2 regions of the Streptomyces sp. CNS606 genome follow, and region 2 is predicted to be linked to the other one. Evidence: riboswitches for the same ligand, from Rfam matches in the RefSeq annotation. Region 2 holds a riboswitch; the other holds the start of a gene.
What was found. A riboswitch is a leader RNA that binds a small molecule or an ion and turns the genes downstream of it on or off. The one in region 2 is predicted to bind cobalamin.
Positions count from the first base shown of each region.

Region 1: it holds a riboswitch for cobalamin, as region 2 does, so the genes downstream of both, cobN (cobaltochelatase subunit CobN) here and K304_RS0105120 (energy-coupling factor ABC transporter permease) in region 2, are expected to answer to the same signal.

Region 1 covers NZ_KE384521.1:68,101-75,345, forward strand. The annotation lists gene K304_RS30395 (beta-ketoacyl synthase N-terminal-like domain-containing protein) at 1-726, opposite strand, end outside; gene K304_RS31835 (GAF domain-containing protein) at 1,125-2,165, shown strand; gene cobN (cobaltochelatase subunit CobN) at 2,320-6,003, opposite strand; cobalamin riboswitch at 6,039-6,190, opposite strand; gene cobG (precorrin-3B synthase) at 6,263-7,245, shown strand, end outside.
Region 2 covers NZ_AUFD01000008.1:5,881-13,125, forward strand. The annotation lists gene ku (non-homologous end joining protein Ku) at 1-78, shown strand, start outside; gene K304_RS0105105 (ATP-binding cassette domain-containing protein) at 84-959, opposite strand; gene cbiQ (cobalt ECF transporter T component CbiQ) at 959-1,717, opposite strand; gene K304_RS0105115 (energy-coupling factor ABC transporter substrate-binding protein) at 1,724-2,116, opposite strand; gene K304_RS0105120 (energy-coupling factor ABC transporter permease) at 2,113-2,844, opposite strand; cobalamin riboswitch at 2,874-3,070, opposite strand; gene K304_RS0105125 (FkbM family methyltransferase) at 3,168-3,932, opposite strand; gene K304_RS0105130 (Trm112 family protein) at 3,929-4,162, opposite strand; gene K304_RS27365 (DMT family transporter) at 4,149-5,153, opposite strand; gene K304_RS27370 (class I SAM-dependent methyltransferase) at 5,153-5,992, opposite strand; gene K304_RS27375 (condensation protein) at 5,989-7,245, opposite strand, start outside.

The DNA.
Region 1 (7,245 bases), on a different contig from region 2:
CGGCTTGAGCACGACCACGCCGACGCCGTCGCTCGGCGAGTAGCCGTCGGCGCCCGCGTCGCCGAACTTGCTGCGTCCGTCGCGGGCGAGGGTGCCGGCCTGGGTCATCATCACGCCCTCGTCGGGACGCAGCGGGATGTTGACGCCTGCGGCCAGGGCGAGGGGTATCTCCCCGGCGCGCATCGCCTGCACGGCGGAGTGCACGGCGGAGAGCGACGAGGAGCAGGCGGTGTCGACCAGGATGCTGGGTCCGCGCAGGTCGAGGGCGCGGGAGACGCGTCCGGGCAGCAGGGGACGGAAGTTGTGGAAGTAGGAGGGCGCGACGGACTGGAGGCCCTGGCGGAACTGGATCTCCAGGTAGTCGGCCCGTGTGTTGCCGACGTAGACGCCGGTGCGGCTTCCCGCGAGATCCCCGGCACACTGGCCGGCGTCCTCCAGCGCCTCCCAGGACGTCATGAGCAACAGGCGTGCCTGCGGGTCGAGTTCGGCGGCCTCGGTGGGGGACATGCCGAAGAACTCGGCGTCGAAGTCGCCGGCCCCTTCGACGTAGCCCGCCCGGCGGGCGGCGAGGGTGCCGGGCTCGGATCCGGCGGAGTAGAGGGCTTCGACGTCGTAGCGTTCCGCCGGCGTCTCGCTCGTCGCGTCGATGCCGGCCTCGAGTAGTTCCCACAACCGATCGGCGTCCGCCGCACCGGGGAACCGGCAGGCCAGGCCGATGACAGCCACGGAGCGCGCATCGACATCTCCTGCGGACCTGCCACCCATCGGAACTCTCCTTCACTGCGTTGTGTGCTTGTTTCTTGACCGGCCGTCGACAAGCGAACCCGCCAATGATCAATGACGAAAGCGCATACGTGAACCCGGAGGACGCGAGCTGAACCACACACTCCGGTTTTGCCTGGAGGGCCGATTGTCCTACGCAAGGACGAATCAGGCCCATCGGCATGAAGCCAACTGGCGCAAAGTCACCGGGTGTCGGTTAAACACGCAGGACTGTGGACAGCCTGAGAGATTGACCACACGGCAACTGATACCGGCATGTGCCTGCGGCAGCAGCCACCGCTTGTCCCCGATGTTGCCCGGGGGGCGGTGCGGAAGACGATATTCTGGTTTCATGGGCGGCCATGGACCCCGTGACGCCCGATCAGCCTGATGACGCCGAGCGGCGTCGGCGACGCCTGCAGCGCCTCGGCCTCAACGCACCCGACCCCGAGGCCGAATTCGACCGCACGGCGCGGATCGCCGCAAGCCTGACCCAGGCTCCGCTCGCCATGGTCAACTTCATCAACGACAAGCAGCAGATGTTCCGCGGCATGTACGCCCCGCGGTCCGGCGACGACGACGGCCAGGAGCGCCGCGCCGTCTCCTTCGACCTCAGCGACATCCCGGACATCCCCCGCTCCGCCCCCACCGACTACGGCTTCTGCCCGCACGTCGTCGCGCAGGGTGCACAGCTCGCCCTCGACGACGTCTTCGACTACCCCCGCTTCAAGGGCAACCCGCTGGTCAACGAGATGGGCGTGCGGGCCTACCTCGGTACGCCGCTGCGCGACCACACCGGCGTCATCCTGGGCACGGTGTGCGTCGCCGACATGCGGCCCCGCGAGTGGGACCGCGGCGTGAAGGAGAGCATGCAGCAGCTCGCCGAGACGCTGCTGTCGGAGTTCCGCCTGCGCGACAGCCTGCTCACCCAGCAGGAGGAGATGTTCGCCGTCTTCGACGGCGCCCCCTGGCCCATCATGCTCACCGAGGGCCCGAAGCACGTGCTGCGCTACGCCAACGGCCGCCAGGGCGACGCGTTCGGCCGCGTCCAGCGCCTCAGCGAGGGCCGTACGGTACTGCCCGGCCTGGACACGGTCGGCGTCTTCAAGGCCATGGACGACGCGTACCGCACCGGCCAGACGACCACCCTGGCGGAGGCGCGCCTCATCACGCGGGACGCCGACACCCCGCAGACCTACTCCTTCACCTGCACTCCCGTGCGCCTCTCCCCGAACGCGCCGGTCAGTGGCATCCTCACGGTCGCGATGAACATCACCTCGCGCCCGGCGACGGAGGACCCGCAGCAGGTCGCCGCCGAGTTCACGCAGCAGCTCGCGCAGTTCGGCACCGGCGACGGGTGGACGCAGCAGCACGGCGGCCCCAGCGGCATGTACCTCCGGTAAGGCGGTCCTCGGGTGCGGGGCGGAGCCCCGCACCCCGGCCAGGCACGGCCCGCACCCCGGCCAGGCACGGCCCCACGCCTGAGGCTGGGAACGGCAGGCCGGCCGCGGGCCCGGCGCGGAACCGTTCGACCGCGCCGGGCGGGTGCGGCGGGGGTCAGTCGGCGTCGCCCTCGAGGTCGCCCTCGGCCTCGAGCAGCACCTCCCGGAGCGCCGCGACCGCGGCGGGGTCCGGCTTCTCCCACATGCCGCGCGACTCGGCCTCCAGCAGCCGCTCCGCGATGCCGTGCAGCGCCCACGGGTTGGCCTGCTGGAGGAACTCCCGGTTCTCCGGGTCCAGTACGTAGGTTTCGGCCAGTTTGTCGTACATCCAGTCGGCGACCACGCCCGTGGTGGCGTCGTAGCCGAAGAGGTAGTCGACCGTGGCGGCCAGTTCGAAGGCGCCCTTGTACCCGTGGCGGCGCATCGCCGCGATCCAGCGGGGGTTGACCACGCGGGCGCGGAAGACGCGTGAGGTCTCCTCCACCAGGGTGCGGGTGCGTACGGTCTCGGGACGCGTGGAGTCCCCGATGTACGCCTCCGGCGCGCTGCCGCGCAGCGCGCGCACGGTGGCCACCATGCCGCCGTGGTACTGGAAGTAGTCGTCCGAGTCGGCGATGTCGTGCTCGCGGGTGTCGGTGTTCTTCGCCGCCACCGCGATGCGCCGGTAGGCGCTCTCCATCGCCTCCCGGGCCGGCGCTCCGTCCAGCCCGCGGCCGTAGGCGTATCCGCCCCACACCGTGTAGACCTCGGCCAGATCGGCGTCGGTGCGCCAGTCGCGGGAGTCGATCAGCTGGAGCAGGCCGGCGCCGTAGGTGCCCGGTCGTGAGCCGAAGATGCGGGTGGTGGCGCGGCGTTCGTCGCCGTGCTCGGCGATCTCGGCGCGGGTGTGCGCGCGGACGTGGTTGTCCTGGTCCGGCTCGTCGAGGGACGCGGCGAGCCGGACGGCGTCGTCCAGCAGGCCGACGGTGTGCGGGAACGCGTCCCGGAAGAAGCCCGAGATGCGCAGCGTCACGTCGATGCGCGGGCGCCCCAGATCCTCAAGGGGCACCGGTTCCAGGCCGGTGACGCGGCGGGACGCGTCGTCCCACACGGGCCGTACGCCCAGCAGCGCCAGCGCCTCGGCCACGTCGTCCCCGGCGGTGCGCATCGCGCTGGTGCCCCACAGCGACAGACCCACGGAGGCCGGCCAGACGCCGTTGTCGGTGCGGTAGCGCTCCAGCAGCGAGTCAGCGAGCGCCTGCCCCGTCTCCCACGCGAGGCGCGAGGGCACGGCCTTGGGGTCCACGGAGTAGAAGTTGCGGCCGGTGGGCAGCACGTTGACCAGCCCGCGCAGCGGTGAGCCGGACGGCCCGGCCGGCACGAACCCGCCGGCCAGCGCGTGCACCGCGTGGTCGATCTCGTCCGTCGTGGCGGCCAGCCTGGGCACCACCTCGCGGGCGGCGAACTCCAGGATGCGGGCCACCTGTTCGTTCTCCCCCGCGGCCACCTCGGAGACCGCGGACGGTTCCCAGCCGGCGTCCTCCATGGCCTGCACCAGAGCCCGCGCCCGCTCCTCCGCCGCGTCGGCTGCCGTACGGGTCGCCGCGGCCTCGTCCAGGCCGAGTGCTTCGCGCAGACCGGGGAGGGCGGAGGTGCCACCCCAGATCTGACGGGCCCGCAGCACCGCCAGCACCAGGTTGACGCGCTCCGGTCCGGTCGGGGCGCCGCCCAGGACGTGCAGGCCGTCGCGGATCTGCGCGTCCTTCACCTCGCACAGCCAGCCGTCCACGTGCAGCAGGAAGTCGTCGAAGCCGTCGTCGTCCGGACGGTCCGCCATCCCCAGGTCGTGGTCGAGCTTCGCGGCCTGGATCAGCGTCCAGATCTGGGCGCGGATGGCGGGCAGTTTGGCCGGGTCCATCGCGGAGATCTGCGCGTACTCGTCGAGGAGTTGCTCCAGTCGCGCGATGTCGCCGTAGGAGTCGGCGCGGGCCATCGGCGGCACCAGGTGGTCGATCAGCGTGGCGTGCACCCGGCGTTTGGCCTGCGTGCCCTCGCCCGGGTCGTTGACCAGGAAGGGGTACACCAGCGGCAGGTCGCCCAGCGCCGCGTCGGGCGCGCAGCCCGCGGACAGGCCGGCGTTCTTGCCGGGCAGCCATTCCAGGTTGCCGTGCTTGCCCAGGTGGATCATCGCGTCCGCGCCGAAACCCCCCTCCCCGTCCGGGGCGGCGATCCAGCGGTACGCGGCCAGGTAGTGGTGCGACGGGGGCAGGTCGGGGTCGTGGTAGATCGCGACCGGGTTCTCCCCGAAGCCGCGCGGCGGCTGGATCAGCACCAGCAGGTTCCCGAACCGCAGCGCGGCGAGCACGATGTCGCCCTCGTCGTTGCGGCTGCGGTCGACGAACATCTCCCCCGGCGGCGGCCCCCAGTGCTCCTCCACGGCCTGCCGCAGCGCCGGGTCCAGCTCGGCGAACCAGCGCCGGTAGTCGGCGGCCGGGATGCGCACCGGGTTCCGGGCCAACTGCTCCTCGGTCAGCCAGTCCTGATCGTGGCCGCCCGCGTCGATCAGGGCGCGGATCAGCTCGTCGCCGTCTCCGGATGCCAGCCCCGGGATCTCGGCGTCGCCGAAGTCGTAACCCTCGGCGCGCAGCCGGCGCAGCAGCGTCACGGCGCTGGCGGGCGTGTCCAGGCCGACCGCGTTGCCGATCCGGGAGTGCTTCGTCGGGTACGCGGACAGCACCAGGGCGATCCGCTTGTCCGGGGGCGGCAGGTGGCGCAGGCGGGCGTGCCGGAGGGCGATCCCCGCGACGCGGGCGGCCCGTTCGCGGTCGGGCACGTAGGCGGGCAGGCCGTCCGGGTCGATCTCCTTGAAGGAGAACGGCACGGTGATCAGCCGCCCGTCGAACTCCGGCACGGCGATCTGACCGGCCGCGTCCAGCGGGGACACCCCCTCGTCGTTCTCCTCCCAGGCGGCACGCGAACCCGTCAGGCACAGCGCCTGGAGGATCGGCACGTCCAGCGAGGTGAGCGCGCCCGCGTCCCAGGACTCGTCGTCGCCGCCCGCCGACGCCTCGGCGGGGCGGGTGCCGCCCGCCGCCAGCACGGTGGTGACGATCGCGTCGGCCGCGCGCAGTGCGTCGATCAGCTCCGGCTCGGGAGCACGCAGGGACGCCACGTACAGGGGGAGCGCGCGGGCACCCGCCTCCTCCAGCGCAGCGCACAACGCCTCCACGAAGGCGGTGTTGCCGCTCATGTGGTGCGCCCGGTAGTAGAGGACGGCGACCGTGGGGGCGCCGTCGGCGGGTGCGGGGGCCGTGCGTTCCAGCGGGCCCCAGGTCGGCGCGGCGGCGGGCGGCTCGAAGCCGTGTCCGGTGAGCAGCACTGTGTCGGACAGGAACCGCGCGAGCTGCTCGAGGTTGCCGGGACCGCCGTGCGCGAGGTAGCGGTGCGCCTCGGCGGCGATCCCGACGGGCACCGTCGACGCCGCCATCAGCTGGGCGTCCGGGGCCTGTTCACCGGTCAGCACCACCACCGGCCGGTCCCCGGCGAGCAGCGCGTCCAGCCCGTCCTCCCAGGCCCGCAGCCCGCCCAGCAGCCGGACGACGACCAGGCCGGTGCCGTCCAGGAGCCCCGGCAGGTCGTCCAGGTCCAGGCGGGAGGGGTTGGCGAAGCGGTAGCGCACGGGACCGCCGGCCGCGCGGGCGCTGAGCAGGTCGGTGTCTGACGTCGACAGCAGCAGGACGGCCGGGGAGCCGGAGGAGTCGGGTGCGGATCCGGGGGAGTCGGCGGGCTGCGGGTCTCGTTCCGCGGGCGAAAGCGGCATGCGACGTGAAGCCTTCCTCGGGGTGTCCACGCCCCGGGCGGTGTCGGACGGCGGGAGTTCCTGGCTCGTCCGGTTCCTTGGCACCGGACTCACAGTGGCGGGACCGCGCCGGAATCGCACCGGGCTTCCTCCCCTGTCGCCGTCAACGGCGATGACGGGCGTACGACCCGCCGACCAGCATCGTAAGCGCAACGCAGGTGCTCCGAGCCGTGATCCGGGGCATACGGTCCGGGCGCCTTCCGTCTGTATGCTCGCCGCGATGCCGACGCCCCGTGGCCGCACCTCAGCGAGCCCTGCCCCCGTCACGGCCCCCGTCCGGGGCCGCGACGACGCCTGCCCGGGCGCGCTGCGGCTGCACGCCGCGGACGACGGCGCCCTGGCACGGGTACGGGTGCCCGGCGGTGCGCTCACCGCCGCCCAGGCACACCTGCTCGCCGACACGGCGGACCGTCTCGGCGACGGCGCCCTCCACCTCACCTCGCGTGGCAACGTCCAGCTCCGCGGACTCGCCGCCGGCTGCGGCGCCGAACTCGCCGCCCGGCTGCGGGAGGCGGGACTGCTGCCCTCCGCCGCGCACGAACGGGTGCGCAACGTGGTGGCCACCCCGCTGTCCGGCCTGGACGCCCGCGGGCACGCCGACGTCCGGCCGTGGGTCCGCGAGTTGGACCGCCTGCTGTGCGCCGACCCGGGGGCAGCCGGTCTTTCCGGGCGCTTCCTCTTCGCCTTCGACGACGGCCGCGGCGACGTCGCCGCGCTGGGTGCCGACGTGACGGTGACGGCGGCGACGCCCGCGCCGGGTGCCGACGGCCCGGCGGACGCGTCCGCCACGGCCGTGGTCCGGGTCGGCACCTCCGGCGCGGCGGTCACCGTCCCGGCGGCGGACGCTCCGGGCGCCGCGCTGTACGCCGCACAGACCTTCCTCGCCCTCGGCACCGGCGCCTGGCGCTTCTCCGACGCCCCGGACACGGCCGCCGCCGTCACCGAGGCGCTGCGCACCCGTTTCGGACGGCCGTCCCCCGTACCGGGCGCGGGCCCCGCCACCGGTGGCGGGCACGACGCCGGCGCCCCACGCGTGCGCGACGCCGCCGGGGCGGGCCGCGCAACCCCGGGCGCGCACGTCGAAGGGGCGGGACCCGCGCCCGGCGTGGTCGTGGCGCCCGGGGGCGGGCATGCCGTCCTGTGCGTGACCGCGCCACTGGGAACCCTCACGTCCGACCAGGCGCGCCTGCTCGCCGACCTGGC
Region 2 (7,245 bases):
ACGACGGCGAAGACGGCGGCGAAGAAGACCGCCAAGAAGACCACCGCGACGAAGCGCAGCCCCCGCAAGTCCGCGTGACGGGCTCAGGCCCCCCGCACAGGGGGGCCGGGGCGGGCGGAGGCCGACCAGGCTGCGGTCTCCTCCGGGGTGCGGGGGCCGGCCGCACCGTCGGCGAGCAGGCCGTGGGCGCGCAGAGCGGCGGCCACGGCGGTGGCCCAGGGCAGGCGCAGCCCGGCCGACGCCGGCAGGTCCGGGTCGGCGAGGAGCGCCGCCGCCGGCCCGGTGCGCAGCCCGTTCGGGGTGAGCACCGCCGCGTCCTGCGCCCAGCGGACCGCCAGGTCGACGTCGTGCGTCGCCATCACCACGGTCGTTCCGGACCGCTGGAGCCCGCCGAGGACGGCGAGCAGCCGCTCCTGCCCGTGCGGGTCGAGGCCCGCCGTGGGCTCGTCGAGGATCAGCAGCCGCGGCCGCATCGCCACCGCCCCGGCGATCGCCGCCCGCTTCCGCTGCCCGTAGGAGAGCAGGTGTGTCGGCCGGTCGCGCAGCTCCGTGATGTCCAGCGCCTCCAGCGCCTCGGCCACCCGGCGGCGCACGTCCGGCTCGGGCACGCCCAGGTTCAGCGGGCCGAACGACACGTCCTGCCCGACCGAGGCGGCGAAAAGCTGGTCGTCCGGGTCCTGCACGACCAGCTGGACCGCCGCACGCAGCCGGGTGAGGCCGCGGCGGTCGTACGCGACCTCGCCGCCCTCCAGCAGCAGCCGCCCGGAGGTGGGCCGCAGACCGCCCGAGAGGACACGGAGCAGCGTGGTCTTGCCACTTCCGTTGCGGCCGAGGACGGCCAGCGAGCGGCCGGCGGGCACGGCGAAGTCGAGATCCTGCAGCACCGGCGGGCCGTCCTCGTAGCGGAAACCGGCGCTCTCCAGTGTGACGAGCGGCGGGTGCGGCGACGTCGGCATCATCAGGGGAACCTCCTCAGCGTGAGGGCGAGGACGGCCAGGCCCGCGAGCAGCAGCGCCGTGGCCGTCAGGAAGCGGGGCGAGAGCCGGGCCGGCGGTACGAGCACCCGCAGGGTCCCGTCGTACCCCCGCGCGGCCAGCCCGGTGTGGAGCCGCTGCGCCCGTTCGAAGGCGCGGACGAACGCGGTCGAGGCGAGCCCCGCGAGGGACCGCCAGGCCGCCGCCCGCGTGGTGTGGCCCAGCCGGGCGGCCTGGGCCTGACGGACCCGCCGCACGGAGTCGAGCAGCAGGAAACTCATCCGGTACATGACCAGCGCCACGTCGACCACGGCGGGCGGCACCCCGGCCCGTACCAGGCGCGGCACCACGTCCGAGACGGGCGTGGTGAACGCGAACAGCAGCAGGCCGAGGGAAGCCGCCGAAGTACGGGCCAGCAGCTCACCCGCACGGACGGGCCCGTCCGGGGCGAGCGCCAGCCACGGCACCGGGCCGCCTCCGGCGCCGCCCAGCTGGAAAAGAAGCGGAACGGCGCCGGTCACGCAGAAGCCCAGCGGCACCCGGAAGGCCCGCCACAGCGCGCGCCCGGCCACGCCGGCCGGGCCCAGCAGCACGGCCAGGGTCGCCGCCGCGACCAGGGGCGCGCCGGGCCACGGTGGCAGGCTGATCGCCAGCACCGTGAGGCCGAGGCCGAGCAGCGCCTTCTCCAGGGGATGGCGGTGGCGCCAGCGGCTGCTGTGCGCCGCCGCGTCGATGGGCAGCACGGTCGGTCAGGCCGAGGCGGGCGTGTCGCGGCCGCCGTCCGCCCCCTCCTCCGCGGACGGGCCCGACGGGTCGGGAGCACCCGCCGGGCCCGCCGCGGACCGCGCCTCGCCCTGGCGCCGGCCGCGGCGCAGCCCGAAGTAGTAGGCCAGCACGCCCGCGCCGAGTGCCGCCTGCAGCGCGAAGAGCGCCGACTCCACCTCGCCGGACGGCGGTTCGTACAGGGGGGAGAACCAGGGCTCGTAGTCCGGGGCGTTCTCCGTGATCGCCGTCTCCGCCTGCGCGTCGGCGCCCGCGAACGGCTCCTCCTCGTGGTCGCCGGGACCGAGGACCAGCGGCAGCACCGCGAGCGCCGCGACGACCGCGACGAGCAGCAGGTTGATCCGTGTGTCGCGCTTCATCGGGCCGTCTCCTCCTGCTCGGACTCGGTGCGGTCCGCGCCCCGTGCGGCGGCGGCCCGGTCGGCGATCCTCGTCAGCACCCCGAGACGCCGCAGCTCGCCCGCGCTGGACCGCGTCAGCAGTCGCATCACCAGCACGGTCAGCAGGCCCTCGCTCACCGCCAGCGGGATCTGGGTGAGGGCGAAGATCCCGCCGAACTTCGCCAGGGCGCCGGCGAACCCGGTTGCCGGGTCCGGGAAGGACAGCGCGAGCTGGACGCTGGTGACGCAGTACGTGCTCAGGTCGGCGACGAAGGCGCCGCAGAACACCGCGGCCATCAGCGGCGCACCGCTCCGCCGCAGCAGCCGGTAGACGCCGTACCCGGCCCAGGGCCCCACGATCGCCATCGAGAACGCGTTGGCGCCCAGCGTGGTCAGGCCGCCGTGTGCCAGCAGCAGCGCCTGGAAGAGCAGGGTGAGGGTGCCCAGTACCGCCATGATCGGCGGCCGGAACAGGATGGCGCCCAGGCCGGTGCCCGTGGGATGCGAGCAACTTCCCGTCACGGAAGGGATCTTGAGGGCGGACAGGACGAAGGTGAAGGCGCCGGAGGCGCCGAGCAGCAGGGTGGACTCCGGGTGTTCCCGGACCTCGCGGGTCAGTGTGCGGACGCCGTGGACGACGAACGGAGCGGCGGCGGCGCTCCAGGCGACCGCGTGCCACGGGGGCAGATACCCCTCGGCTATGTGCATGTCGGGTGAGACCTCTCCAGCACCTCGTGGATGGACGACGCGCCCCGGCCGGTCTCCTGGCTGACGGGTCATGCCGCCCGGTCTCCGCCTTCCCGGCCCGCGCGGTCTCCCGCGGCGTGCCAGTGGCTTCCCTCGACGGGGGAGGAGCCGGACTTCCCGATCACAGTGGCGAGGGCCGCACCGGTTCCGCACCGGTTTCCCGAACACCAAGGCCCTGCGACAGTAGACCGCCGCAGTTCACCGCCACAACCATCGCCGGCCCGACGGACCGCGGTTCCGGGTGGACGTTCGTCACACCGCGCGCCCCCGTCGCAGGCCGGGGGTCACCCGGCTCCGGGCCGACTCCCGGACGGGAGGAACAGCACCGAGTTGACGTACCGGCGGTGCGGGGCCAGAGAACGGCGAAGCAGGCCGTGTTCGGCCACGTGCGCGGTACGGGCCTGGTGCCCGGCGAGGTCGAACGACGCCAGCGGCAGCCACCGGCGGGCCGGCCGCACCCAGCCCGTGTAGCCCAGCGCGGACAGGTACGACAGCACCGGTCCGACCGGCTGGATACGCTGCTCCAACTCGACGAACAGCGCGGGCCGTTCGCGGCGCAGCGTCTCCTCCGCGCCGCGCAGCACGGCCGCTTCGCTGCCGTCCACGTCGACCTTGACGAGAGTGAGCCCGTGCAACTCCAGTTCGTCCAGGGCCAGGCAGGACACGTCGACCGCGCTGCGGTGGACCTCGCGGCGCACCAGCGAGGAGACCCCCCGGTCGCCGCGCCCGCCGTGCGGCAGCCAGAGGGTGGCGGTGCCGTGGTGGTCGGTGGCGGCGGCCTGGAGCACCTCGACGTTCGGGGGGCTCGTCGCCCGCAGCCGTCGCGCCAGATGCGGGACGGGCTCCACCGTCACCACCCGGTCCGCCCGCCGGGCCAGCCGGCGCGTCCACGGGCCGTACCAGCCGCCGACGTCGACGGCCGTCCCGCCGCGCGGGCAGAAGTCCGCCAGCCGGGCAAGCTCCGGCTCGAACCGCGGGTACAGCAGGTCCGTCGCGACGTTCACGGGCCGGGCCGGAAGACGCGGCGCCAGCCGCGCGGCGAGGGTCACGGAGCCGGCTCCTCCGGGACGTCGGGACCGAGTCGCTCCAGGATCGCGGCGTGCTCCCGCTCCGAGACCTGCTCCCCGGACGAGGGAAGCAGCTGCGGCACGGCGTCCACGACGCGGTAGCGGCGCCGCAACCGCGGGTTGTAGAGGACCTGTTCGTCCTCCAGCAGGGCCAGCGGGCCCTTGTCGAGCGGGCAGGCGAGGATACCGAGCAACGGGTCATCGGGGGACATGCGGGCGGCCTTCCGGGTGAGGGGTCAGGTGCGGGAGCAGCGGGGTGCGTCCGGTGGCGCTGAGAGTCCGCCCGACGAGCCGCGGCGCCGCCCGAGCCGCCGTCCCGGCTCGTGGCGCGGCGTCGTGCCGGGGGAGGGCGAGCAGCACCGAGACGGCCAGCGCCGAGCCGCCGAGCCGCAGCAGCAGCCGCACCGGCTCCGACGGCAGCGGCTCGGCGAACGCGAACGACCCGCTGACCACGGTGAACAGGAACGTCACGGTCGTGCACACCGGCACCACCAGCGAGGCGCGGCAGCGCTGGAGCGCCGTCTGCGACAGCACCAGTCCGCCGGCCCCGGTGCACAGCAGCAGGTACGGGTAGGGGGAGGCGAGCACCGCGGTGGCGGTGCCGGCGAGGTCGGCGACGTCCAGCAGCCCGGCGACGCCCTTGATCGCCAGCGAGCTGACGCCGTAGAGGAAACCGACCGCCACGCCGTAGGGGACCCCGGCCGTCGGCATCCGGTGCCGGCGCCGGGACCGGCGTTCGGCGGCGAGGAACAGCCCGACGCCGAAGATCAGCCCCGGTACCGCGATCAGCAGCATCACCGGGGCCGGGGCGGCACGGCCGATCTCCTCGTCGCTTCCGGGCAGCGACAGCACGATCATCACCAGCGCGGCCAGGATCGCCACCATGCCGCGCCGCTCCCGCCCGCTCGGCTGTTCCCCGAGGAAGAGAGCGGACAGCAGAAGCAGCATCACCAGCCCGGTGACGAACAGGCCCTGCGCGGCGACCAGCGGCAGCGTCCGGTAGACGACGAGCTGCGCGCCGAAGCCGAGCAGCAGGGCCGCGGCTCCCACCAGCCACAGCGGGCTGCGCAGCAGATGGACCAGGAGGGCGGCGGGGCGGGTGGCGGACAGCGGCGGCAGCGCGGACAGCGCCCGCTTCTCCACCACGAAACCGACGCTGAACAGCAGGTTGGCCAGCAGCGCCGCCGCGACACCCCAGAGCATCAGCCGCCCGCCCCCGCTCCGTGCCCCGCGCCGCCCGCTCCGTCCGCGTCCTCGTCCGGGCGGGGCAGTCTGCGCGCGTGCACCAGCAGGATCGAGGCGAGCGACGGTGCCCGGCAGGCGAGGCGGTCCAGCGGACGCAACGGGCGCGGCACGTCGTGGTACGGCGCGCCGGCGACCCCCAGCACCTCGAAGCCCGCGGCGGGCAGCATCGAGCGCAGCGCCCGGGCCGTGTAGAGCCGGAGGTGCCCCACCACCTGGGCGCCGGGCCGTCCGTGGACGCCCCGCAGGCTCACCTCGGTGAACACCGGCTGCACTCCGGCCAGCAGAAGGCCGCGGTTGTACCAGGCCGCCAGGTTGGGTGTGGACAGCAGCAGGTGGCCGCCCGGCCGCAGGACGCGGTGCAGTTCGTCCAGGGCCGCGTCCGGGTCGACCAGGTGCTCGATGACCTCGCTGAACAGCACGGCGTCCGCGACCCCGGCTGCGAACGGCAGCCCTGGACCGGTGAGTTCACCGCGTACGGCCGTCAGGTGGCGGGCCGCGCGGCGCAGCGCGTCCTGCGACCAGTCGACACCGACGACCCGGTGCGGTGCCAGCAGCGGACCGGCGACGGCCGCGGCCGAACCGTCTCCGCAGCCGACGTCGAGCACCGTCTGCGGCACCGGGCCGAGCGCCCGCGCCAGGATGCGCGCCTGCCGGCGGCTGCGGTCCGCACCGGAGGCGACCGGCGTGGCCGGGTCCTCGTACAGGCCGCGGAGTCCCTGCGGGGTGTCCGCGCCGGTGCTCGCGTGGACACCCCCGCCGCGGCCGTGCGCGGACCGGTGGGTGTGCGGCGTGCTCATCCTGCACCGCCTTCCCGGACCGGGCCGGGCCCGGTGCCAGGGGCATCCTGCGCGGTCGCTTCCAGCGACGCGGCGAACAGCGCGCCGAGCCGTGCCCCCGCACCGTCCCCCAGCCTCCGGTGCGACCAGCGCAGCGCGAGCTGGAGCCGGCCGCCGGTCGACACCGTCGTCACCGACAGACCGCGCGGCGCGCGGGTCGGGGCGGAGAACCAGACGGCTGTGGCGCGGCCCGCGTCGCCGAAGTCCAGCGGGTACGGCACGCGGCCGATGTTGGACAGCAGCGTGGTGGACGCCCACGGCCCGGCCGCCGCGCGCAGCGTCCGGGTCGCGGCCGCCCGGAGCCCGACGGGCAGCAGCGGCGACGTCAGCAGGCCGCCGCTGAAGCCCAGTTGGGGCCGGTCCAGGGCCTTCAGGGCCCGGGTGCGGGCGGACGTCGCCCGCACCAGGCGGGCCACCACGCCGGGGTCGGGGCCGCCCGGGGCGGTGAGCCGGTCGTGCAGCGCGCGCTCCTCCGGGCCGAAGGTCACCTCGACGAGGCGGGTGCCGTTGCCGATCGGCATGTCCGCGGTGCGCGGACGGTCGTCCACCGGCATGGTGATCCGCACCGGGCGCACCGGCCGGTCGTGCATGCGGTTCCAGCGCGCGGCCGTCAGCCAGGTGGCCACCAGCAGCTGGTCGTTGACGGTGTACGCGGCGGGCTCGCCGGGGACGCGTGGCGGGCGCGCGGGGACGGGCAGTTCGGTGACGAGCATGCCGTTGCCGGGCGTTCCCGGGCGCGCGTCCTCGGCGGCGACGCGGGCGGGCCGCCGCCACGGTGAGCCGCCCGGGGCGGGCGGCTCCGGCGCGTGGCCGGCCCCCGTCCCGGCCGTACGTACCGGCGGCGGGGCGGGGGAGTTGTCCGCACCGCCGTACAGTTCCGCGGCGGTGGCCAGGACGCGGAGGCAGGCCGGGCCGTCCAGCGCGGTGTGGTTGAGGGTGACCACCAGCACCCAGCCGCCCTCGTGCGCCACCACCTCGACACGGACCGGAGGCGACGCGTCCAGGGACGGGCAGCGGGTGAGCGCCCGGCGCCGCGCCTCGGCGAGCGTGCCGCCGGGGTATGACACCGGCGCACGGTCCGGGGCGTCCGTCAGCTCCCAGTGGTAGCGGGAATGCCACCACCGGGACGGCACCTGCCGCATGAGGAGGCGCGGATGGCGGCGCAGCGCCGCGTCCACGGCGGCCCGCAGCCGTTCCGGCTCGGGGCGGTGGGG